DNA from 3 places in the Kitasatospora sp. MY 5-36 genome. Region 2 is predicted to be linked to each of the others. Evidence: predicted binding sites of a transcription regulator. Region 2 holds the regulator's gene; each other region holds the start of a gene.
What was found. The regulator HrcA, encoded in region 2, represses chaperone genes, less so after heat shock. The targets are predictions, from matches to a motif close to TTNGCACTCNGNNNNNCNGAGTGCNAA.
Positions count from the first base shown of each region.

Region 1: a site for HrcA is predicted at 6,918-6,944, ahead of groL (chaperonin GroEL). Genes of this name have one in related genera too.
Region 3: a site for HrcA is predicted at 6,898-6,924, ahead of groES (co-chaperone GroES). Genes of this name have one in related genera too.

Region 1 is NZ_LFVW01000235.1:3,561-11,223, forward strand. It holds gene AE652_RS17195 (ATP-binding domain-containing protein) at 1-1,396, shown strand, start outside; gene AE652_RS17200 (copper homeostasis protein CutC) at 1,462-2,148, opposite strand; gene AE652_RS17205 (hypothetical protein) at 2,236-3,210, opposite strand; gene AE652_RS17210 (PadR family transcriptional regulator) at 3,207-3,590, opposite strand; gene AE652_RS17215 (hypothetical protein) at 3,669-4,379, shown strand; gene AE652_RS46425 (hypothetical protein) at 4,386-4,559, opposite strand; gene AE652_RS17220 (hypothetical protein) at 4,623-4,979, opposite strand; gene groL (chaperonin GroEL) at 5,139-6,761, opposite strand; gene AE652_RS17230 (cold-shock protein) at 7,109-7,312, opposite strand.
Region 2 is NZ_LFVW01000206.1:1,445-9,107, forward strand. It holds gene AE652_RS15230 (16S rRNA (uracil(1498)-N(3))-methyltransferase) at 1-314, opposite strand, end outside; gene dnaJ (molecular chaperone DnaJ) at 402-1,538, opposite strand; gene hrcA (heat-inducible transcriptional repressor HrcA) at 1,614-2,648, opposite strand; gene htpX (zinc metalloprotease HtpX) at 2,936-3,856, shown strand; gene AE652_RS15250 (hypothetical protein) at 3,886-4,470, shown strand; gene AE652_RS15255 (DUF3097 domain-containing protein) at 4,502-5,329, shown strand; gene AE652_RS15260 (Uma2 family endonuclease) at 5,257-5,859, opposite strand; gene hemW (radical SAM family heme chaperone HemW) at 5,881-7,110, opposite strand; gene AE652_RS15270 (long-chain fatty acid--CoA ligase) at 7,170-7,663, opposite strand, start outside.
Region 3 is NZ_LFVW01000362.1:2,284-9,946, forward strand. It holds gene guaB (IMP dehydrogenase) at 1-640, opposite strand, end outside; gene shbA (RNA polymerase sigma factor ShbA) at 919-1,635, opposite strand; gene AE652_RS22555 (response regulator transcription factor) at 1,971-2,582, opposite strand; gene AE652_RS22560 (WhiB family transcriptional regulator) at 3,146-3,472, shown strand; gene AE652_RS22565 (LysR family transcriptional regulator) at 3,572-4,570, opposite strand; gene groL (chaperonin GroEL) at 4,710-6,335, opposite strand; gene groES (co-chaperone GroES) at 6,451-6,756, opposite strand; gene AE652_RS22580 (hypothetical protein) at 7,007-7,342, shown strand; gene AE652_RS22585 (hypothetical protein) at 7,339-7,659, shown strand.

The DNA of each region.
Region 1 (7,663 bases), on a different contig from region 2:
CGGCACCCTGGTGATCGGGCCGAACAACGCCTTCCTCTCCTACATCGAGCAGGTGCTCCCGGCCCTCGGCGAGCTGGAGGTCGCGCAGGCCACCGTGCAGCAGCTGGTCGGGCACGTCGAGGTGAGGGGCGAGGACGACCCGGAGGCGGCCCGGCTGAAGGGCGACGCCCGGATGGCCGAGGTGCTGCGCCGGGCGGTGCGGTCGGGCATCGCGCTGCCCACCGAGCCCTGCGTGGTGGTCCGCGGCTCCCGCCGCTGGCGCGTACCGGTGTACGAACTGGTCGAGATCATCGAGGAGTTGAAGGGCCGCGAGACCCGCTACGGCGCGGCCAGGGACGCCCTGCCGCAGCGCATCGCACACGCCGTACTGCTGAAGATGGAGCAGGGCGGCGAGGCCCCGGACGACCGGGTGCAGGACGCGGTGGCCCGCAACAGCGCCGTCAAGGCGGTGGTCAAGGAGTGCTGGCCGGCCGTCGACCCGGCGAAGCTGGTCCTGCGGCTGCTCTCCGAGCCGGAGTTCCTGGCCGCCTGCGCCGAGGGCGTGCTGACGCCCGAGGAGCAGCGGGCGGTGCTGTGGCCCAAGCCCGGCCGCTCGGTGAAGACCGCCCGCTGGACGGCGGCCGACGCCGTCCTGGTCGACGAGGCCACCGACCTGGTGCAGCGCACCCCCTCGCTCGGGCACGTGGTGCTGGACGAGGCCCAGGACCTCTCCCCGATGCAGTACCGCGCGGTCGGCCGCCGCTGCACCACCGGATCGGCGACCGTCCTCGGCGACCTCGCCCAGGGCACCACCCCGTGGGCGACGGCGAGTTGGCCGGAGGCGCTGCGCCACCTGGGCAAGCCGCAGGCGCACATCGAGGAGCTGACCAAGGGCTTCCGGGTGCCGGAGGAGGTCATCGCGTACGCCTCCCGGCTGCTCCCGGCGATCGCCCCCGGCCTGGCCCCGGCCTCCTCGGTCCGTGAGGCGCCCGGTTCGCTGACGATCCGCCGGATCGCGGACGGCGCCGCGGAGGGCGACACGGACGGGAACGGCGACGCGACCGGCACGGAGGCGGTCCTGGCCGCCTGCCGGGAGGCGCTGGAGCACGAGGGCTCGACCGGCCTGATCGCCGCCGACGCCCGCGTCCCGCGGCTCGCCGAGGCACTGACCGCGGCCGGCCTGCCGTACCTCTCCCCCGGCGACGAGACCAGCGCGGAGGCCCGGCTCACCCTCGTCCCGGCCTCGCTGGCCAAGGGTCTGGAGTACGACTACGTGGTGCTGGACGAGCCGGCCGCGGTGGTCGCCGGGGAGCCGGACGAGCGGACCGGCCTGCGGCGGCTGTACGTGGCGCTGACCCGTGCCGTCTCCGGGCTGACGGTGCTGCACCGCGAGCCGCTGCCGGAGCAGCTGCGGTAGTGCGCGGAAGGGCCGGTCCGCGGACCGGCCCTTCCGTACGAACGCCCGCACCGGCGCACCCGCGCTCAGGCGTCGATCAGCGCCCGCCACTCGGCGACCTTGGCCGCGTCCACCGGCGTCCGCCAGCCGTCGACCCGCACCGCGCCGCCGACGTGGAAGGCGTCGAAGCCCTCCGCCCGCAGCTCCTTCAGGTGCTCGGCCCGCAGGCCGCCGCCGATCAGGATCCGCTGCCGGTACCCGGGCTCGCCGGCCCGGGCCAGCTCGGCCGACAGCACCTCGCGCCCGGCGTCCACCCCGGCGGCCGCGCCGGAGGTGAGGAAGGTGTCCAGGCCGGGCAGCCCGCCGACGGCGGCCCGCAGGGCGGCCCGGTCGGCGCTGTGGTCGATCGCCCGGTGGAAGGTCCAGCGGCAGCCGGCGATCGCCTCGGCGACGGCCGTGGTGGCGGCCAGGTCGACGGCGCCGTCGGCGTCGAGGAAGCCGAGCACGAACTCCTCGGCCCCCTCGGCGCGCAGCGCGGCGGCCCGGGCGCACAGCCCGTCCACGTCGCCGGGGGCGAAGCCGTCCCGGATCCGCAGCATGACCCGCAGCGGGATGCCGACGGCGGCCCGGATCCGGCCGAAGTCCTCGACGGACGGGGTGAGCCCGTCGGCGGCCATGTCGGTGACCAGTTCGAGCCGGTCGGCGCCGCCCGACTCGGCGGCCTGGGCGTCCTGGGGCGTCAGCGCGATGACTTCGAAAATTGGTCTAGACATATTCGACAGCCTGCCACATCGGCCCGCCCCCGGAAACTCCCAGGGGGCCGTTCCGGTCACGCCGGAACGGCCCCCCGAACCTCCCGGTCACGCCGGGCCGTGGACCGCCCCGATCGCACCGGACGCCCCGGCCGCCTCCGACCGGCCGAACCGGCGCACCGCCACCGCCACCAGCACCAGCGCGGCCACCGACGGCCCCACCGCCGGCAGCAGCTGCGAGACCCCGCCGGACCCGCGCCAGATGTTGAACAGGCAGCCCGGCCCGGCCAGCACCAGCGCCGCCACCCCCGCCGCCGTCGGCGCCACCCGCCCGCGCAGCCCGGCGAAGGTCAGCAGCAGCGGGACGACCAGCATCACCACGAACCACACCAGGTCCAGCGGGAAGGTCGTGTCGTCCCAGCTCTGGGCCGCCTCCAGCAGCCCGCCCACGGCCCCCGAGGCCAGCACCAGGCCGGCCGTACGCAGGCCCGGCCGGGGCAGCAGGTCCGTCGGCGCCGCCGCCAGCAGCAGCGCGGCCAGCACCAGCGGCAGCGTGGCCATCGCGATGTAGCCGCTCCACCACAGGTCGAAGGAGGAGGACCAGACGGCGTCCGCCAGGTTGTAGAGCCCCACCGCCCCCAGGACCAGCGCGCTGCCCCGCACCGCCGTCCACCGCCCCAGCAGCCCCGCCACCAGGAGCAGCACGGCGGCCACCGGCGGGCAGAACGACGAGAAGTAGGCGCCGTACGAGTCGTCCCAGGAGAGCAGGTTGGCGATCCGGTGCGCGGTGGTCAGCCAGGCCACCAGCGTGGCGCCGGCCACCGCCCCGGCGAGCATCGGCGCGACCACCGCCAGCAGCCGCCCGGCCGCCGTGGCGCCGGTCAGCCCGAGCCGCACCCGCAGCCCGTACACCGCCAGGCCGAGGACCTCCCGGGCGACCGCCGGCCGGCCGCCCGCCGCCGTCGTGTCGGCGAACACCTCGGCCAGCTCCTCGCCCCGCTCGCGGCGGTACGGCTCCGGGTAGAGCTGGAGCGCGGCCCGCAGCACCGCCGAGGGCCCCGCGCCGATCACCGGTGTGGTCATGAGAGGCCTCCCCCCGTCGCGGGCCGCCCCTGCGACCCGGTCTTGCCCGGCAGCATCGACCGGATCCTGGTCAGCCGGCGCTCGGCCTCGGTGGCGACCGCCCGCAGCCGCTCCGCCTCGGCGGCCAGCGCCTCGCGGCCGGCGGCGGTCAGCGCGTAGCTGCGCCGGGCGCGGCCGTCCACCACCTCCTCGGCGGCGACCTCGATCAGGCCCTGGCCCAGCAGCCGGTCGAGCGCCCCGTAGAGCGTGCCGGTGCGCATCTTGACCCGGCCGTCGGAGATCGCGGCGATCTCCTGGATGAGCGCGTAGCCGTGCCGCGGGGCGTCGGCCAGCGCGGTGAGCAGCAGCAGCGTGGGCTCCTGCATGGAGCGTTCTGTCATACGACTACATATATCGTCAACCTACCTATAGGTCCAGCGCCCACTCCCCCGGGTCCGGCACCCGGCCGGGCCGCCACAATGGTCGCCATGCCGACCACCGAGGACGCCCCGCCCGCCGGGGAACCGCTCGCCGACGCGCCCGCCGAGGGCCCGCTCGCCGACCCGCCCACCGACGACCTGCTCACCGCCTGGACCGCCCTGCTGCACCGCTGCGGGGCCGCCGTCGACCCCGAGCCGTACGGCCGGGAGCTGCTGCGCCGCTGGTCGGAACCGCAGCGCCGCTACCACACCGCCGCGCACCTGCGCGCGGTGCTGGGCCTGGTCGACGAGCTGGCCGGGCACGCCGCCGACCCGGAGGCCGTCCGCCTCGCGGCCTGGTTCCACGACGCCGTCTACCGCCCCGACCGCACCGAGAACGAGGAGCGCAGCGCCGCCCTGGCCGTCCGCGCGCTGACCGCCGCCGGGCTGCCCGCCGAGCGGGTCGCCGAGGTCGAGCGCCTCGTGCTGCTCACCGTCGGCCACGACCCCGCCCCCGGCGACCGCGACGGCGAGGTGCTCTGCGACGCGGACCTCGCCGTCCTCGGCGGCTCCCCCGCGGCGTACGCGGCGTACGCGGCCGCGGTCCGCGAGGAGTACGGCTTCGTCCCCGCGCCGGACTTCGCGGCCGGCCGGGCCGCCGTCCTGCGCCACCTGCTCGCCCTGCCGGACCTCTACCGCACCCCGGCCGCCCGCGAGCGCTTCACCGCGGCCGCCCGCGCCAACCTGACCGCGGAGCTCGGCACCCTCTGAGGCCCGTCAGCCCCACCGCCCGCGCACCCGGTCCGCGGCGGCCACTCCCCCCGTCACGGCCAGGACCCGCCCGGCCACGGCCCACCACGCGTCGTGGCCGGCCCCCGCCGCCTCCAGCACGGCCCACCACAGCCCGAGCCCGCAGCACCCGCCCGCCACACCCCACACCCAGCGCCCCATGCGCGCACCGTACCCACCCGCGCACCACCCCCGGAAGGCACCCCCGGCCCCGAGCCGGCCGGGCTAGGCGAGCTTCCCCACCGGCGCCACCACCGCGCCCTGCTTGCCGCACACCCAGTGCGGCTCCGGCCCCAGCTCGGGCTCCACGCTCAGCGCGTGCGGGTCCCCGTCGGCCGCGCACCCGGTGCACAGCGGCCAGCGCCCGTACGCCTCCAGCAGCGCGTCCTGGACGTCCTGGGCGACCAGCCCGAGCACGTACTCGGTGCCGTCCGGCCACTGCTCCAGCCACCAGCGGCGGTGCGTCACGGCCTGCTCCACCAGCGAGACGACGGCGGCGTCCGCCACGTCCCGCGCGGTGAGGTCGGCCAGGATCAGTGCCCGCGCGTTGTGCAGGGCGGTCTCGATGTCGTCGGAAGCCATCCGTCCATTCTCCGTCCACCGGCCCGAACGCCGAAACGCCGGACGTCCGAACGCCCGGGCCCCGGAGCTTCCGGACGCCGAAACGCCGTGTGGGCGGCCCCCCGAAGGGAGCCGCCCACACGGACGAGGAACCAGCCGATCCGATCGAAGCGATCAGGATCAGAAGTCCATGTCACCGCCCGGCATGCCGCCGCCGGCGGCCGCGGCGGCCTTCTCCGGCTTGTCGGCGATGACGGCCTCGGTGGTCAGGAACAGCGCCGCGATGGAGGCGGCGTTCTGCAGCGCGGAGCGGGTCACCTTGGCCGGGTCGATGATGCCCTCGGCGATCAGGTCGACGTAGGTGTTGGTGGCCGCGTTCAGGCCGTGACCGGCGGGGAGGTTGCGCACCTTCTCCACCACGACGCCACCCTCCAGGCCGGCGTTGGTCGCGATCTGCTTGATCGGGGCCTCCAGCGCGACCTTGACGATGTTGGCACCGGTGGCCTCGTCGCCCTCCAGCTCCAGCTTGTCGAAGGCGACACCGGCCTGCAGCAGGGCGACGCCACCACCGGCGACGATGCCCTCCTCGACGGCGGCCTTGGCGTTGCGGACGGCGTCCTCGATGCGGTGCTTGCGCTCCTTGAGCTCCACCTCGGTGGCCGCGCCGGCCTTGATGACGGCCACGCCGCCGGCCAGCTTGGCGAGGCGCTCCTGGAGCTTCTCGCGGTCGTAGTCCGAGTCGCTGTTCTCGATCTCGGCACGGATCTGGTTCACGCGGCCCGCGACCTGCTCGCTGTCGCCGCCACCGTCGACGATGGTGGTCTCGTCCTTGGTGATGACCACCTTGCGGGCGGTGCCCAGCAGGTCGATGCCGGCGTTCTCCAGCTTGAGGCCGACCTCCTCGGAGATCACGGTGCCACCGGTGAGGATGGCGATGTCGCCGAGCATGGCCTTGCGGCGGTCACCGAAGCCCGGGGCCTTGACGGCGACGGACTTGAAGGTGCCACGGATCTTGTTCACGACCAGGGTCGACAGCGCCTCGCCCTCGACGTCCTCGGCGATGATGACCAGCGGCTTGCCGCTCTGCATGACCTTCTCCAGCAGCGGGAGCAGGTCCTTGACCGAGCCGATCTTGGAGTTGGCGATGAGGATGTACGGGTCCTCGAACGTCGCCTCCATCCGCTCCAGGTCGGTGGCGAAGTAGGCGGAGATGTAGCCCTTGTCGAAGCGCATGCCCTCGGTGAGCTCGAGCTCCAGACCGAAGGTGTTGCTCTCCTCGACGGTGATGACGCCTTCCTTGCCGACCTTGTCCATGGCCTCGGCGATGAGCTCGCCGATCTGGGTGTCAGCGGCGGAGATGGAGGCGGTGGAGGCGATCTGCTCCTTGGTCTCCACGTCCTTGGCCTGGGCCAGCAGCTGGTCGGAGACGGCCGCGACGGCCTTCTCGATGCCGCGCTTCAGGGCCATCGGGTTGGCGCCGGCGGCGACGTTGCGCAGACCCTCGCGAACCAGGGCCTGGGCGAGCACGGTGGCGGTGGTGGTGCCGTCACCCGCGACGTCGTCCGTCTTCTTGGCGACCTCCTTGACGAGCTCCGCACCGATCTTCTCGTACGGGTCCTCGAGCTCGATCTCCTTGGCGATGGAGACACCGTCGTTGGTGATCGTGGGGGCGCCCCACTTCTTCTCCAGCACGACGTTGCGGCCCTTGGGGCCGAGCGTGACCTTCACGGCGTCGGCGAGCTGGTTCATGCCACGCTCAAGGCCGCGGCGAGCTTCCTCATCAAAGGCGATGATCTTGGCCATCTGAAGTGGTCCTCCGGGACACGGTCGACTGCTCGGACCAAGGGGTGCCCGCGACGGACGGCCCTGGTGTGCGGGGGTCCATTCCCCTACCGCTCCCGGGGGCCTCACCGACCCGGTCCGCTGTCACTCTCACGCTGTGAGTGCTAACGCCAATGATTAGCACTCCGGGTGGTCGAGTGCAAGCCCAATCGACGATCCGCGAGCCGTCGCCGGAGCCCCGCCCGAGCCCCGGCGGAGCCGCGTCGGGGAACGCCGACGGGCCCGTACGACACGCGTCGCACGGGCCCGTCGAGAAGCGAGTGGTCACCAGCCGTAGGGCCGCGCCGAGCTCCTGGAGTCGGAAGGGGTCAGACCGCCGCGCGGACCATGTCCGCCTGCGGGCCCTTCTGTCCCTGGGAGATCTCGAACTCGACCCGCTGGCCCTCCTCGAGGGTGCGGTAGCCGTCCATCTGGATCGCGCTGTAGTGGACGAAGACGTCCGCACCACCGTCGACCGCGATGAAGCCGTAGCCCTTCTCCGCGTTGAACCACTTGACGGTGCCCTGAGCCATTCCGAACTCCCCTAGTGCTGTGCTGGCCCTTCACGTGCCCGCAGGTCGCGGGCCCGGGTTGGTTGAAGGCCGGCCCGGGGAACCCCCCCTGGGCGCAGCCGTGCACGCCGCAACCATCCGCGCGGAACGCCGGGCGGCCTCCGGTGAGCGGGTGATTGCGTCGACCGCCGCTGAATGTATCCGGATCGACGCCCTCTGCAACAGGGCCAACCGCCGGTAATTCCGCCAAGGCGTCAAGGGACAGGACGGATCGAATCGGAATAATCTCGGCATTCCACGCCGGACATAGCGGACGAATTACTCAAATGCCCGCGCGAATTCTGACATCTGCCTGACATGTTTCACGGTCCG
Region 2 (7,663 bases):
TCGGTCATGGTCTCCACGGCCAGCTCGCCGCGGTCGCCCTTGGGCAGCGCCTGGACGACGACGATCCGCGGCGCGGGCTCCGGCTCGCGGCGCACGGCGGCGACCCGCACGTCGATCGCGTCCTTGCCGAGCACCTCGGCGACCGTGCCGTCCACGCCGAGCCCCAGCCCGTCGGCCAGGGTCACCGCCTCGCCCGGCTCCAGCCGCTTCACCGCGGCCGCGTGCCGCCCCTCCGGGCCGTCCAGGCGCACCACGGCCCCGGGCGCGGCGGCGGCGATCCGCTCGGTCTCGACGACGAAGACGGGCGCGGTCATGACGGGGAACCTCTTTCGTGCGGAAGTGGGACGGACACGCGAAAGGGGTGCCGGGGTCGTTGGCCCCCGGCACCCCTCCGCGGACGGCTACCGGCCGTTGAAGGCGTCCTTCAGCCGGGAGAAGAGGCCCTGCTGGCCCGGCGCGAACTGGCCGGACGGCCGCTCCTCGCCGCGCAGCACCGCGAGGCGGCGCAGCAGCTCCTCCTGCTCGGGGTCGAGCTTGCTGGGCGTCTTCACCTCGACGTGCACTATCAGGTCGCCCCGGCCGCCGCCGCGCAGGTGGGTGATGCCCCGGCCGTGCAGCGGGATCGACTGGCCGGACTGGGTGCCGGGCCGGATGTCGACCTCCTCCAGGCCGTCCAGGGTCTGCAGCGGCACCTGGGTGCCGAGCGCGGCCGCCGTCATCGGGATGGTGACGGTGCAGTGCAGGTCGTCCCCGCGCCGCTGGAAGATCGTGTGGGTGGTCTCGGCGATCTCGACGTACAGGTCGCCGGCCGGGCCGCCGCCGGGGCCGACCTCGCCCTCGCCGGCCAGCTGGATCCGGGTGCCGTTGTCGACACCGGCCGGGATCTTGACGGTCAGCGTGCGGCGGGCGCGCACCCGGCCGTCGCCGGCGCACTCCGGGCACGGGGTCGGCACGACGGTGCCGAAGCCCTGGCACTGCGGGCAGGGGCGGGAGGTCATGACCTGGCCCAGGAAGGACCGGGTGACCTGGGAGACCTCGCCCTTGCCGCGGCACATGTCACAGGTCTGCGCCGAGGTGCCGGGGGCCGCGCCCTCGCCGCTGCACGTGGTGCAGGTGACGGCGGTGTCGACCTGGAGCTCCTTGGTGGTGCCGAAAGCGGCCTCCTCCAGGGTGATCTCCAGCCGGATCATGGCGTCCTGGCCCCGGCGGGTGCGCGAGCGCGGGCCGCGCTGGCCGGCCGCGGCGCCGAAGAAGGCGTCCATGATGTCGGAGAAGCCGAAGCCCGCCGCGCCGGCGCCGAAGCCGCCCGCGCCGCCGCCCGGGGACAGCGGGTCCCCGCCGAGGTCGTAGACCTGGCGCTTCTGCGGATCGGAGAGCACCTCGTAAGCGGCGTTGATCTCCTTGAACCGCTCCTGCGTCTTCGGGTCCGGGTTGACGTCCGGGTGCAGTTCGCGCGCCAGGCGCCGGAACGCCTTCTTGATCTCGTCCTGCCCCGCATCCCGTCGGACGCCGAGTACCGCGTAGTAGTCCGTGGCCACCAAATGCTCCGCTTGTTCCGCCTGTAGTAGTGCTGCGACTGGTCACCGCCGTCGGATTTCCGACGGCGGCCTTTGCTAGGACTCGGCCAGGATCTGGCCCACGTACCGCGCCACCGCTCGCACCGCCCCCATTGTGCCCGGGTAGTCCATCCGGGTCGGACCGATCACACCCAGTTTCGCCACGCTCTCGTCGCCCGAACCGTAGCCGACCGAGACGATGGACGTGGAAGTCAGCCCCTCGTAGGTGTTCTCCCGCCCGATCCGGACCGTCATCGCGGCGTCCGCGGTCTCACCCAGGAGGCGGAGCAGGACGACCTGCTCCTCCAGGGCCTCCAGCACCGGCTGGATGCTGAGCGGGAAGTCGTGCCCGAAGCGGGTCAGGTTGGCCGTGCCGGCCAGCATGATCCGCTCCTCGTTCTGCTCGGCGAGCGTCTCGAACAGGGTCGCCAGGACCGTGCTGACGGTCGGCCGCTCGGCCGGTTCGAACTGCGCCGGCAGCTCCTCCAGCAGCCCCGGGACCTCCGGGAGGCGCCGGCCGGCGGCCCTCGCGTTGATCCGGGCCCGCAGGTCCGCCAGCACCGTCTCGCCGACCGGGCCCGGGCAGTCGACCATCCGCTGCTCGACCCGGCCGGTGTTGGTGATCAGCACCAGCATCACCTTGGCCGGGGCCAGCGCCACCAGCTCGATGTGCCGGACGGTGGAGCGCGTCAGCGAGGGGTACTGCACCACCGCGACCTGCCGGGTCAGCTGGGCGAGCAGCCGCACGGTGCGCGCGACCACGTCGTCCAGGTCGACCGCGCCGTCCAGGAAGTGCCGGATGGCCCGGCGCTCGGGGGCGCTCATCGGCTTGATCTCGGCGAGCTTGTCGACGAAGAGGCGGTACCCCTTGTCGGTCGGGATGCGGCCGGCGCTGGTGTGCGGCTGGTGGATGTAGCCCTCCTCCTCCAGCGCCGCCATGTCGTTGCGGACGGTCGCCGGCGAGACCCCGAGGTTGTGCCGTTCCACCAGGGCCTTGGAGCCGACCGGCTCCTCGGTGCCCACGTAGTCCTGCACGATCGCGCGGAGCACGGCGAGCTTGCGTTCGTCCAGCTGGCGGACCTCACCGGCCATGGGGCACGCACCTCCGTCTTCGCACGTTGTCCGACTGTGTCCCTTGCTGCTGCGGGCCGCTCCGAAGACCCTTGCCCTGGCACTCTGAACACGCGAGTGCCAAAACCGTACCTGCCAGTGTAAGGCCCGGGTCCTACGGCAGGAACGGCCGGACCGGGGTGATCCTCCCCGCAGTTCCGCTCACGGCCCGCGGGGCCCCGGCGGTTCGATCCTCCCGGCGCCGGGGTGGTGCCGGGAGGCCGTCCGGGTGGCAGCATCGAAAGCGACGGCGAATGGAGGAGCAAGCGATGTCGAGCTCGGGCCAGCACACCCGTTTCGCGCCGGACCGCGGCCTGACCGGCCGCATGGTCGCGACGATGTTCGTGATCGGGCTGCTGTACGTCGGTTTCACCGGCCTGCTGATCGCGCTGCTGCGCGGCGCCTGGCCACTGATCGTCCTGATCTCCGGCGGGCTGTTCGTGGCCCAGTTCTGGTTCAGCGACAAGATCACCGAACGGGCGATGGGCGCCCGCCAGGTGTCCCCGGAGCAGTTCCCCCAGCTGCACGGCACCATCGACCGGCTCTGCGCCCTGGCCGACATGCCCAAACCCCGCGTGGCGGTCGCCGACAACGACATGCCGAACGCCTTCGCCACCGGCCGCAACCCGCAGAACGCGGTGGTCTGCGTGACCACCGGGCTGCTGCGCCGGCTGGAGCCCGAGGAACTGGAGGGCGTCCTCGCCCACGAGCTGTCGCACGTCGCCCACCGGGACGTCGCGGTGATGACGATCGCCGGCTTCCTCGGCGTCCTCGCCGGGGCGATGACCCGGATCGCGATGTACGGCGGGTTCATGGGCGGCGGGCGCAACAACAACGACCAGAACGCGGCCGTCCTGGCGCTGATCATCCCGCTGGTGTCGGTCGTCGTCTACGCGATCAGCTTCCTGCTCACCCGGCTGCTGTCCCGCTACCGCGAACTCGCCGCCGACCGGGCCGCCGCCCAGCTCACCGGACACCCCAGCGCCCTCGCCTCGGCGCTCACCAAGGTGACCGGGCAGATCGCGGCCATCCCCAGCAAGGACCTGCGCCAGGCCCAGCCGTACAACGCCTTCTACTTCGCCCCCGCGCTGAGCGCCCGGGAGGCCGCCTCACAGCTGTTCTCCACCCACCCGAGCCTGGAGAAGCGGCTGGAGCAGCTGGCGAAGATCTCCGAGCAGCTCGGCCGCTGAGCCTCAGTTTTCGACCCGAGAGGACCGCCGTGGGAATCCTGGACGCCCTGTTCGGCCGCACCAAGCCCGTCAAGCCCGACCTCGACCAGCTGTTCGGCGTGCCGTCCGCCGCGCTCACCCTGGAGGCCGGGGCCGGCTTCACCCCCACCGGGCTCGGCTCGGTCTGCTTCGCGGCCGTCGAGGGCGCGGCCTTCGTCCAGGTCCAGCAGCAGGTCCGGGCGCTGCTGGACGCCGACACCGAGCGCGGCGGCGTCCCCGTGGAGGCCTCCAAGGACGGCTACGGCTACTCCTGGCTGCTCGCCCGGCACCGCCCCGAGGAACTGCCCGAACTGGTCAACGACCTGCACGCGGTCAACAGCGAACTGGAGGCGAACGGCTTCGGGCCGCAGCTGCTCTGCTCGCTGGTCGGCTTCCGCGACCCGGACGGGCGGTCGCTGGCCCTCGTCTACCTCTACAAGCGGGGGACGTTCTACCCCTTCGCCCCGATGCCCGGCGGCGGGGAGCGGCGCGACAGTCCGCTGGAACTGCAGGTCAACGCGATGCTGGGGAACGACCTGCGGCTGGAGAAGGACCTGAGCCGCTGGTTCCCGGTCTGGGGCGCGCCGGGCCTCTGACGCGCCGTCCGCCCTCCCTATGATCACCCGTATGCGCAGCCGCCAGTACGGACCCGACCTGACCCCGCCGTGGAAGAAGCAGCAGCCCGCCCCGGAGGTGCCCGCCGAGCGGGACCTGGTGGTCGAGGAGGCGGCGACCGGCTACTGCGGGGCCGTGGTGCGCTGCGAGAAGACCGCCGAGGGCTTCACCGTCACCCTGGAGGACCGGTTCGGCAAGCACCGGGTGTTCCCCCTGGTGCCGCGCGGCTTCCTGCTGGAGGGAAGGGTCGTCACCCTGGTCCGCCCGGCCGGCCCGGCCCCCGCCCGCACCCCGGGCCGCACCGCCTCCGGCTCCGTCGCCGTCCCCGGCGCCCGCGCCCGGGTCGCCCGCGAGTCCCGCATCTACGTCGAGGGCCGGCACGACGCGGAGCTGGTCGAACGGGTCTGGGGCGACGACCTGCGGATCGAGGGCGTGGTCGTCGAGTACCTGCGCGGCATCGACGACCTGCCCGCGATCGTCGCCGACTTCGCCCCCGGCCCCGGCCGCCGCCTCGGCGTCCTGGTCGACCACCTGCTCCCGGGCACGAAGGAGCACCGCATCGCCGCCCGGGTCACCGGCGACTCGGTACTGGTCGTCGGCCACCCCTACATCGACATCTGGCAGGCCGTGAAGCCCTCCTCCGTCGGCATCCCCGCCTGGCCCGCCGTCCCTCGGGGCGAGGACTGGAAGGAGGGCACCTGCCGCCGCCTCGGCTGGCCGGTGGACACCCCCGCGGCCTGGAAGCACATCCTCTCGAAGGTCGACTCCTACAAGGACCTGGAGCCCGAACTCCTGGGCCGGGTCGAGGAACTGATCGACTTCACGGCCCTGCCGGAGTGACGGCGGGGAAAGTCGGCAGTCACCAGACTCACACCCATCGGATCCACAGGAACGGCCTCGCCGAAGAGGCTGGTCCGCTCGGAGAGGTAGTCGGGCACTCCGGTGAGGGTCGCCCGACTCGGCTCGGTCATCAGCACGCAGACGGCTCGGACCGGATCGACGACCAGGTAGGCCGGAATCCCAGCGCCGGCGTACAGCCCCCGCTTCGTGTGGTGGTCCCTGAACAAGCTGATCCCTGAGACCACTTCGACCACGATCGTCGGCGAACCGGCTTCGGAGAGCGCCCTCTCGAACACCACGAGGTCCGGCTGGAGCCTGCTGTCGTCTCCCCAGCAGGAGACGTCTCGCCTGGTCCAGCAGTCCCATGCCTCGCGTGGGATCTGGTCGATGAGGGACGCGACGATGAGGTTGGTCGTCAGGTCGGAGCTCAGAGTCAGCACGACCTCCCCGAGGATGATCTCGGCACGCACGCCCTCAGGGAGTTCGAGATCCTCCAGGACCCTCCGCATTCGCGCACTACGCGTAGTCATGCGCACACGGTAAGCCCTCGGTCAGTCCACCAGGTCACGTACGACGGCGTCGGCCAGGAGGCGGCCCTGGAGGGTGAGGGTGGCGCGGCCCCGGGCGTAGGGGCCGGGGGCGAGGAGGCCGTCGGCGAGGTGGCGGTCGGCGGCCTCGCGGCCGGTGTCGGTGAGGAGGTCGAGGGGGATGCCGTCGACCAGGCGGAGCTCCAGCAGGATGCGTTCGACGCGGCGGTCCTCGTCGGCCAGCACCTCGCGGGCCAGGGCCGGGGTGCGGTGCTCGGCGAGGGCTTGGGCGTAGGCGGCGGGGTGCTTGGCGTTCCACCAGCGGACGCCGCCGACGTGGCTGTGGGCGCCGGGGCCGGCGCCCCACCAGTCGCCGCCGGTCCAGTAGAGCTCGTTGTGGCGGCAGCGGCCCTCGGGGGTGGTGGCCCAGTTGGAGACCTCGTACCAGGAGTAGCCGGCGGCGGCGAGCGCCTCCTCGGCGATCAGGTAGCGGTCGGCGTGCACGTCGTCGTCGATCATCGGCAGTTCGCCGCGCTTGACGCGGGCGGCGAGCCGGGTGCCCTCCTCGACGATCAGCGAGTACGCGGAGACGTGGTCGGGCCCGGCGCCGATGGCGGCGTCCAGGGAGGCCCGCCAGTCGTCGTCGGACTCGCCCGGGGTGCCGTAGATGAGGTCGAGGTTGACGTGTTCGAAGCCGGCCGCTCGGGCCTCGGCCACGCAGGCCTCGGGGCGGCCCGGGGTGTGGTGGCGGTCGAGCAGCTTCAGGACGTGCGGGCGGGCGCTCTGCATGCCGAAGGAGAGCCGGTTGTAGCCGCCCTCGCGCAGTTCGGCCAGGTACGCCGGGTCGACGGACTCCGGGTTGGCCTCGGTGGTGACCTCGGCGCCGTCGGCGAGCCCGAACTCCTCGCGGATCGCGGCGAGCATCTTGACCAGGTCGCGGGCGGGCAGCAGGGTCGGGGTGCCGCCGCCCAGGAAGACGGTGTGCACCGGCAGGTCGGCGGAGCCCAGCACCTTCCGGGCGTGGCGGATCTCGGCGACCACGTTGTCCGCGTAGGTCTCCTGCGAGGCGACGGCCCCGGAGGAGCGCAGCTCGGTGGCGGTGTAGGTGTTGAAGTCGCAGTAGCCGCAGCGGCTGGCGCAGTACGGCACGTGCAGGTAGAAGCCGAACGGCCGGTCGCCCAGCCCGTCGAGGGCGTGTGCGGGCAGGGAACCGTCGGACGGCACCGGATCGCCGTCGGGGAGTGCGGAGGGCATGAGCCCATTGTCCCGTACGGCCCGACCGAACCCGGCGGGCCGTACGGGGGCGGGGCCGGTCAGGCCTCGTTGGCGCCCGCGTACATGGCGGTGACCGCGTCGGCGTAGGTCCGCTCGACCACCGGGCGCTTGATCTTCAGGCTCGGGGTGAGCTCGCCGTGCTCGATGTCGAGGTCGCGCGGCAGCAGGTGGAACTTCTTGATCGTCTGCCAGCGCTGGAGGTCGCCGTTGACCCGCTTGACGAAGCCCTCGATCAGCTCGTGGACGGCCGGCTCGACGGCCAGCTCGGCGTAGGACTTCCCGGCCAGGCCGTGCTCGGCGGCCCACGGCAGCAGGACGGCCTCGTCCAGGCCGATCAGCGCGGTGCAGTAGTTGCGGCCGTTGCCGATCACCAGGATGTTGCTGACGAACGGGCAGACCGCCTTGAACTTGCCCTCGACCTCGCTGGGCGCCACGTACTTGCCGCCGGAGGTCTTGAACAGGTCCTTCTTGCGGTCGGTGATCCGCAGGAAGCCGTCCGGGCTGAGCTCGCCGATGTCCTCGGTGTGGAACC
Region 3 (7,663 bases), on a different contig from region 2:
ACTGCTCGGCCTTGACGAAGTCCTTGACGGTGATCAGGCCCTTGATCCGGCCCTCGTCGTCGACCAGCGGCAGCTTCTCGATCTTGTGGCGGCGCAGCAGGGCCATCGCGTCCACGCCGGAGATGCCGACCTTGCCGGTGATCAGCGGCATCGGGGTCATGATCTCGCGGACCTGGCGGGTGCGGTCCGACTCGAAGGCCATGTCGCGGTTGGTGACGATGCCGAGCAGCTTGCCCGCCTCGTCGGCGATCGGCACGCCGGAGATGCGGAACTTGGCGCACAGCGCGTCGGCCTCGCCCAGGGTGGTCTCCGGGCCGACCGTGATCGGGTCGGTGACCATGCCGGACTCGGACCGCTTCACCAGGTCGACCTGGTTGGCCTGGTCCTCGACCGAGAGGTTGCGGTGCAGCACGCCGACGCCGCCCTGGCGGGCCATCGCGATGGCCATGCGCGACTCGGTGACCTTGTCCATCGCCGCGGACAGCAGCGGGATGTTGACGCGCACGTTCCGGGAGACCCGGGAGGAGGTGTCCACCTGGTTCGGCAGCACCTCGGAGGCCCCGGGCAGCAGCAGGACGTCGTCGTACGTGAGCCCGAGCATGGCGAACTTCTCGGGTACGCCTGCGGCGTTGTAAGACATTTGGGGGGTACCTTCCGTGGCCGGCCTAATCCGCTCACGCCCTGAGGGTGGGGGCGCATTCATCGCTCACTCGCGCAGACCGCCGAAGCCGGGTACGAATAGGAGGATCCTCCAAGGGGACCCCGCGCGCACCCGTCAAACTTTGGCAACCCGCCCAGGCGCCGATACCCCATGGTACTGGCACCGCGAATGTGTCCTCGTGTGCCCTTGACAACAACCCCGCCCCGTGGATCATTCCGCCCGCAACCGGCGGAAACGGCACGCAACGGGAGGAGTGGTCAGGAGGACTCCTCCGCGAGCGCCCGCAGCCGGCTGAGCGCCCGGTGCTGGGCCACCCGGACGGCACCCGGTGACATCCCGAGCACCTCGCCGGTCTCCTCCGCCGACAGCCCGGCGGCCACCCGCAGCAGCACCAGCTCGCGCTGACGGGCCGGCAGGTTGGAGAGCAGCTCCTTCGCCCAGGCCGCGTCGCTGCTCAGCAGCGCCTGCTCCTCCGGGCCGAGCGCCTCGTCCGGCACCTCCGGCAGGTCGTCCTGCGGCACGACGGTCGAGCCGGGCCCGCGCATCGCGGCCCGCTGGAGATCGGCGATCTTGTGCGCGGCGATCCCGTACACGAAGGCCTCGAACGGGCGCCCCTGGTCCTTGTACCGGGGCAGTGCGCAGAGCACCGCCACGCAGACCTCCTGCGCGACGTCGTCCACGTGGTGGCGGGCCCCGCCGGGCAGCCGGACCAGCTTGGCGCGGCAGTACCGCAGCGCCAGCGGGTGGACGTAGGCGAGCAGCGCGTCGATCGCCGGGTTCTCGCCGCGCACCGCGGCCGCGACCAGTTCGCCCACCAGCGGCGAGCCGCCCGTGCCGAGCACCGGCCGGCGGCCCGGCCCGGTCCCACCGGCGGAACCGCCGGGTTCGGCGTACGACGGACCGTGGCCCGGACCGGAGGGCTCGGCCTCCACCGGGTCCGCCTGGCCGGTCGCACCGGCGACGTCGTCGCGCATCGGTCCATGGTGCCTGGTCGAGCGGGAAAACGCGGCACCGCGTCCGGAGTTGTGCACCGGAACGTTATGCGCTGCGGCACCGTCCGGCGTCCCGCGCACCACCGGCCCCTCCTGCACCGTGCCGCCTCCCGCCCCGCCGCCGTCGGCGGTCCCGTCCGTCGCGCCGTCCGCCGAGTGTCCTGCGGCTGCGTGGTTCGCCGCAGTGCCTGTCCGCTGGTCCCCGAGGTGCTCCACTCCTCCATGGTGCAACCTCGGGACCGTAACGTCACACGCCCGTGCGGCGCCCGCTCCGGGAACCTCCGGCGGCACGCCGCAACCGGCGGCGCCGCCGGTGGTCAGCGGACCAGGCCCCAGCGGAAGCCCAGCGCCACCGCGTGCGCCCGGTCGGAGGCCCCGAGCTTCTTGAACAGCCGTCGGGCGTGGGTCTTCACGGTGTCCTCGGAGAGGAACAGCTCGCGGCCGATCTCGGCGTTGCTGCGGCCGTGGCTCATGCCCTCCAGCACCTGGATCTCACGCGCCGTCAGGGTGGGCGCCGCGCCCATGTCGGGGCTGCGCAGCCGGCGGGGGGCGAGCCGCCAGGTCGGGTCGGCGAGGGCCTGGGTGACGGTGGCCCGCAGCTCGGCGCGCGAGGCGTCCTTGTGCAGGTACCCGCGGGCGCCCGCGGCCACCGCGAGCGCGACCCCGTCGAGGTCCTCGGCGACGGTGAGCATGATGATCCGCGCGCCCGGGTCGGCGGACAGCAGCCGCCGGACCGTCTCGACCCCGCCGAGGCCGGGCATCCGGACGTCCATCAGAACGAGATCGGAGCGGTCGGCCACCCAGCGGCGGAGGACCTCCTCCCCGTTCGTCGCGGTGGTGACCCGGTCCACACCGGGTACGGTCGCGACCGCGCGGCGAAGCGCCTCGCGGGCGAGCGGGGAATCGTCGCAAACGAGAACGGAAGTCATGACCGTCGTCCTCCGCAGCTGATCCGCGTCACGTTGAGCCTCCTGGCTGGTACGAACCTCTACGACACGGCCGATCGGCGACGGACTCCGCGGTGATCGCCCCAACCTGCCCGCGATCGTTCCCGACGTCCGGCGCCCGCTAACCGCCTCCGCACTTCCAACGACCGTCACTCGAATGAGTTACGGCCTTCGGGGCCATCTCCACCACTGTACGTGGCCAACCCATTACCGATCAGCCGCATCGCGGTGCACACGCCGCTCTTTTGCGCAGCTCGCGCGCGGTCGGCGTACGACCCGCACATCGATTCGGCACCCCGCGCGCCCGTCGACCACCCGATTGCCACGTCCGCGCCCGCTGGAGCCCCTTGCCCACTATGCCCGTTTTTATAGCTTTCGTATGGTCATTGACTGTTGTGCCAGTGTGTGGGTGACTTGTCCATGGAGTTGCCTTAAGTCATATTTCCAGGTGTCCACACCAGTGCATCGAAGCCCCGCCGCACCGCTCGGCAGCAGCCCCGCCGAACGCCCGGCCGACGGCCGACAGCCTCTGAAGGGAATGAGCCATGGCAGATTTCTCCCGCCTCCCCGGTCCCAACGCGGACCTCTGGGACTGGCAGCTCTCCGCAGCCTGCCGTGGCGTGGACAGCTCGCTCTTCTTCCACCCCGAGGGCGAGCGCGGGGCGGCGCGCAGTTCGCGCGAGGCCAGCGCCAAGGAGGTCTGCATGCGCTGCCCGGTGATCGCCGAGTGCGCGGCGCACGCGCTGGCGGTCCGCGAGCCGTACGGCGTGTGGGGCGGGATGACCGAGGACGAACGCGAGGAGATGCTGGGGCGCTCGCGGCACCGACTGGTCGAGGTTCCGCTGGCCCCGCCGGCGGTCGCCCAGCGGTAGACCCGTCTCCTTGAGCGCCGTGAAGAAACGTTTCTTCGCGGCGCTTCAGTCTTCTGGCTCACCGTACGTACCGGACCCCGGCAGCCCCGTCACCCACCGTCAGCGGTCGGCGGCCGCCCCCGCCAGCCGCTCCAGCATCAGCGCCACGGCCGGCACCTCGGCCAGGTCCGGGAGGGTCAGCGCGACCACCTGGCGCACCGCGGGCGCCCCGGAGGCCGTCCGCACCGGCACCGTCGACACGCCGTCAGGACGCACCGACCGCAGCGCCAGCCGGGGCAGCACCGCCACCCCGAGACCGGCCGCCACCAGGCCCACCACCGCCGGGTAGTCGTCCGTCGCGAAGTCGATCCGCGGCTCGAAGCCCGCCCCGGTGCACAGCTCCACCAGGTGCCCCCGGCACTGCGGGCAGCCGGCGATCCACTGCTCCTCCGCCAGCTCGGCCAGCCCCACCGCCCCGCCCCGCCCCGCCAGCGGATGGCCGGCCGGCAGCACGCCCACCAGCGGGTCGTCCAGCAGCGGGGCGACCACCAGGTCGGACCAGTCGGTCCCGGCGGTCAGCTGCTGCGCCTCCAGGTTGGCCTCGGCCCGGGCCTCGCGCGGCGTGCCGTGGGCGGGCGCCGGAAGCGCGACGGCGCCGTCGGACTGCGGGTAGCGGAAGGCCAGCGCGATCTCGCACTCGCCGCCGCGCAGCATCGCCAGCGACTCCGGCGGCTCGGCCTCGACCAGCGACACGCGCACCCCCGGATGGCTGTCCCGCAGGCGGGCGACCGCGGGCGGCACCAGGGTGGAGCTCGCGGTCGGGAAGGAGACCAGCCGCACCCGTCCGGCCCGCAGCCCGGCGATCGCGGCCACCTCCTCCTCGGCGGCGGAGAGCCCGGCCAGGATTCCGGTGGCATGCTTGAGCAGGACCCGGCCGGCCTCGCTGAGCTGCATCCCGCGGCCCGAGCGGACCACCAGCGGGGTGTCCACCGACTTCTCCAGGGCCTTCATCTGCTGACTGATGGCGGGCTGCGTACACCCCAGCTCGCGGGCGGCGGCGGAGAAGGAGCCGGTGCGGGCGACGGCACGCAGAACGCGCAGATGGCGGGCCTCGATCATGCCTTAGTTATAAGGCAATCTTTGCATTCTGCAAAATTCTGCTGATAGTTGAAGCCTCAAGCGAGGCCCGGACGGAACGCCGGAGGCCCGGCCCGCCCCCGGGGGGAGCGGACCGGGCCTCCGGTCAGGCGTCGGAGCCTCAGTGCGAGTGGCCGTGGCCGTGGCCGTGACCGTTGTCGGCCTCCTCCTCCTTCTTCTCCACCACGAGGGTCTCGGTGGTGAGAAGCAGGGAGGCGATCGAGGCGGCGTTCTCCAGGGCGGAGCGGGTGACCTTGACCGGGTCGATGACGCCGGCCTTCACCAGGTCACCGTACTCGCCGGTGGCGGCGTTGTAGCCCTGGCCGATCTCCAGCTCGGCGACCTTGGAGGTGATGACGTAGCCCTCCAGGCCGGCGTTCTGGGCGATCCAGCGCAGCGGCTCGTGCAGCGCCTTGCGGACCACGGCGACACCGGTGGCCTCGTCACCCGACAGGCCCAGGCCCTCGTCCAGCACCTTGGCGGCGTGGACCAGGGAGGCGCCACCGCCGGCGACGATGCCCTCCTCGACCGCGGCGCGGGTCGCCGAGATGGCGTCCTCCAGGCGGTGCTTGCGCTCCTTCAGCTCCACCTCGGTGGCGGCGCCGACCTTGATGACGCAGACGCCGCCGGCCAGCTTGGCCAGGCGCTCCTGCAGCTTCTCGCGGTCCCAGTCGGAGTCGGTCGCGGCGATCTCGCCCTTGATCTGGGCGACGCGGCCGGCGACGGCCTCGGAGTCACCGGCACCGTCGACGACCGTGGTCTCGTCCTTGGTGATGGTCACGCGGCGGGCGGTGCCCAGCACGTCCAGGCCGACCTGGTCGAGCTTGAGGCCGACCTCCTCGGAGATGACCTGGCCACCGGTCAGGACGGCCAGGTCGCCGAGGATCGCCTTGCGGCGGTCGCCGAAGCCCGGGGCCTTGACGGCGACGGCGTTGAAGGTGCCACGGATCTTGTTCACGACCAGGGTCGACAGCGCCTCGCCGTCGACGTCCTCGGCGATGATCAGCAGCGGCTTGGAGGCACCGCCCTGGAGGATCTTCTCCAGCAGCGGCAGCAGCTCCTGGATGGAGGAGATCTTGCCCTGGTTGATCAGGATGTACGGGTCCTCGAGGACCGCTTCCTGGCGCTCGGCGTCGGTGACGAAGTACGGCGACAGGTAGCCCTTGTCGAACTGCATGCCCTCGGTGAAGTCCAGCTCCACGCCGAAGGTGTTCGACTCCTCGACGGTGATGACACCGTCCTTGCCGACCTTGTCGATCGCCTCGGCGATCAGCTCGCCGACCTGGGTGTCCTGCGCGGAGAGGGAGGCGACGGCGGCGACGTCGTCCTTGCCCTCGATCTCGCGGGCGACGGACAGCAGGTGCTCGGAGACCGCGGCGACGGCCTTGTCGATGCCCTTCTTCAGGGCGGCCGGGCCGGCACCGGCGGCGACGTTGCGCAGACCCTCGTTGACCAGGGCCTGGGCCAGCACGGTGGCGGTCGTGGTGCCGTCACCCGCGACGTCGTTGGTCTTGGTGGCGACCTCCTTGACGAGCTGCGCGCCAAGGTTCTCGTACGGGTCGTCCAGCTCGACCTCGCGGGCGATGGTGACACCGTCGTTGGTGATGGTCGGGGCGCCGAACTTCTTGTCGATGACGACGTTGCGGCCCTTGGGGCCGATGGTCACCTTGACGGTGTCGGCCAGCTTGTTGACACCGCGCTCCAGCGAGCGGCGGGCGTCCTCGTCGAACTGCAGGATCTTCGCCATGTTCCCTATTCCCTCGGGGCTGCGGCCGGCCCACCGGCCGCCGAACTACGTGAACCAACAACCACGCCCCGGGCCCCTGTCACTGGGACACGGATCCGGGGCGGGTCGGTACGTCTTACTTCTCGATGACCGCGAGAACGTCGCGGGCCGAGAGGACGAGGTACTCCTCGCCCTTGTACTTCACCTCGGTGCCGCCGTACTTCGAGTACAGGACGATGTCGCCGACGGCGAGGTCGAGCGGCAGACGCTGACCGTCCTCGAAGCGGCCCGGGCCGACGGCCAGGACGACGCCCTCCTGGGGCTTCTCCTTGGCGGTGTCCGGGATAACCAGGCCGGAGGCCGTGGTGGTCTCGGCGTCGAGCGGCTGGACCACGATGCGGTCCTCGAGCGGCTTGATGGCAACCTTGCTGCTGGTGGTCACGTCCGAGCTCCCCTTCGGAGATTACGGGGTTTTCTAACGGGTAGGGGCGATCCTGCGGGCCTGCCGTCGCGGGGGTCAGACACACGTCGTCGCGTTAGCACTCCCCTAGTGGTGAGTGCCAAGGATGACCATAGGGCCGTGTTAGCACTCAGTCAACCAGAGTGCCAACGGCGAGTCCCGGAAGTCCCCGGTTCGCGAATGAGTAGCCGTACTCATGTACGACCGGGCCCGGCCCCGCCAGACTCCTGCCATGACCTCGATCCCGGTGCGCATCGGCCCGTCCCGGCCCAAGGACGCCGCCCTCGCCCTGCTGTCGCTGCCCCTGCTGGGGGGCGTGCTGCCGTTCGTCGCCTTCCTCCTCGTCGCCTGCCTCGGCACCATCCCCGGCTACGGGGACGACGGGGACGGGCGCGGGTGGGCCTTCCTGGGCATCGGGATGCTGGCCGCCCCGGTGGTCGCCCTGGCGGCGGGCCTCGTGGTGGCCTTCCGCAGCCGGCGGTCCGGCTACCGGCTCCTCCCGGTCGCCGCCGGGCTCGCCCCGTTCGCGCTGCCGGCGGTCCTCTCCTCGGGCGTGCTGTGGCGGTGAACCGGCTGCCGCTCGCCGACCCGCTGCGCCCGGTCGGCCGTCCGACGGACCTGCTGCTCGCGCTGCTGACGGTCCTGGGGGCCGCCTCGCTGCTGGCGTTCGGCTGGATCGCGGCCTTCCTGGCCGCGCTCGCGCTGGAGGCCCACCCCGCGATCGGCGGCTGGGCGGCCCGGGGCGCCGCGACCGCGCTGCTGCTCGTCCCGGTCGTGGCGGTGGCCCGGTACACCCACCGGCGGGGCTACCGGATCACCCCGGTCGCCGCCGCGGTCAGCCCCGCCCTGCTGACCGCCCTCGCCGGCGCGGGGTGGCTCCGGTGAGCCG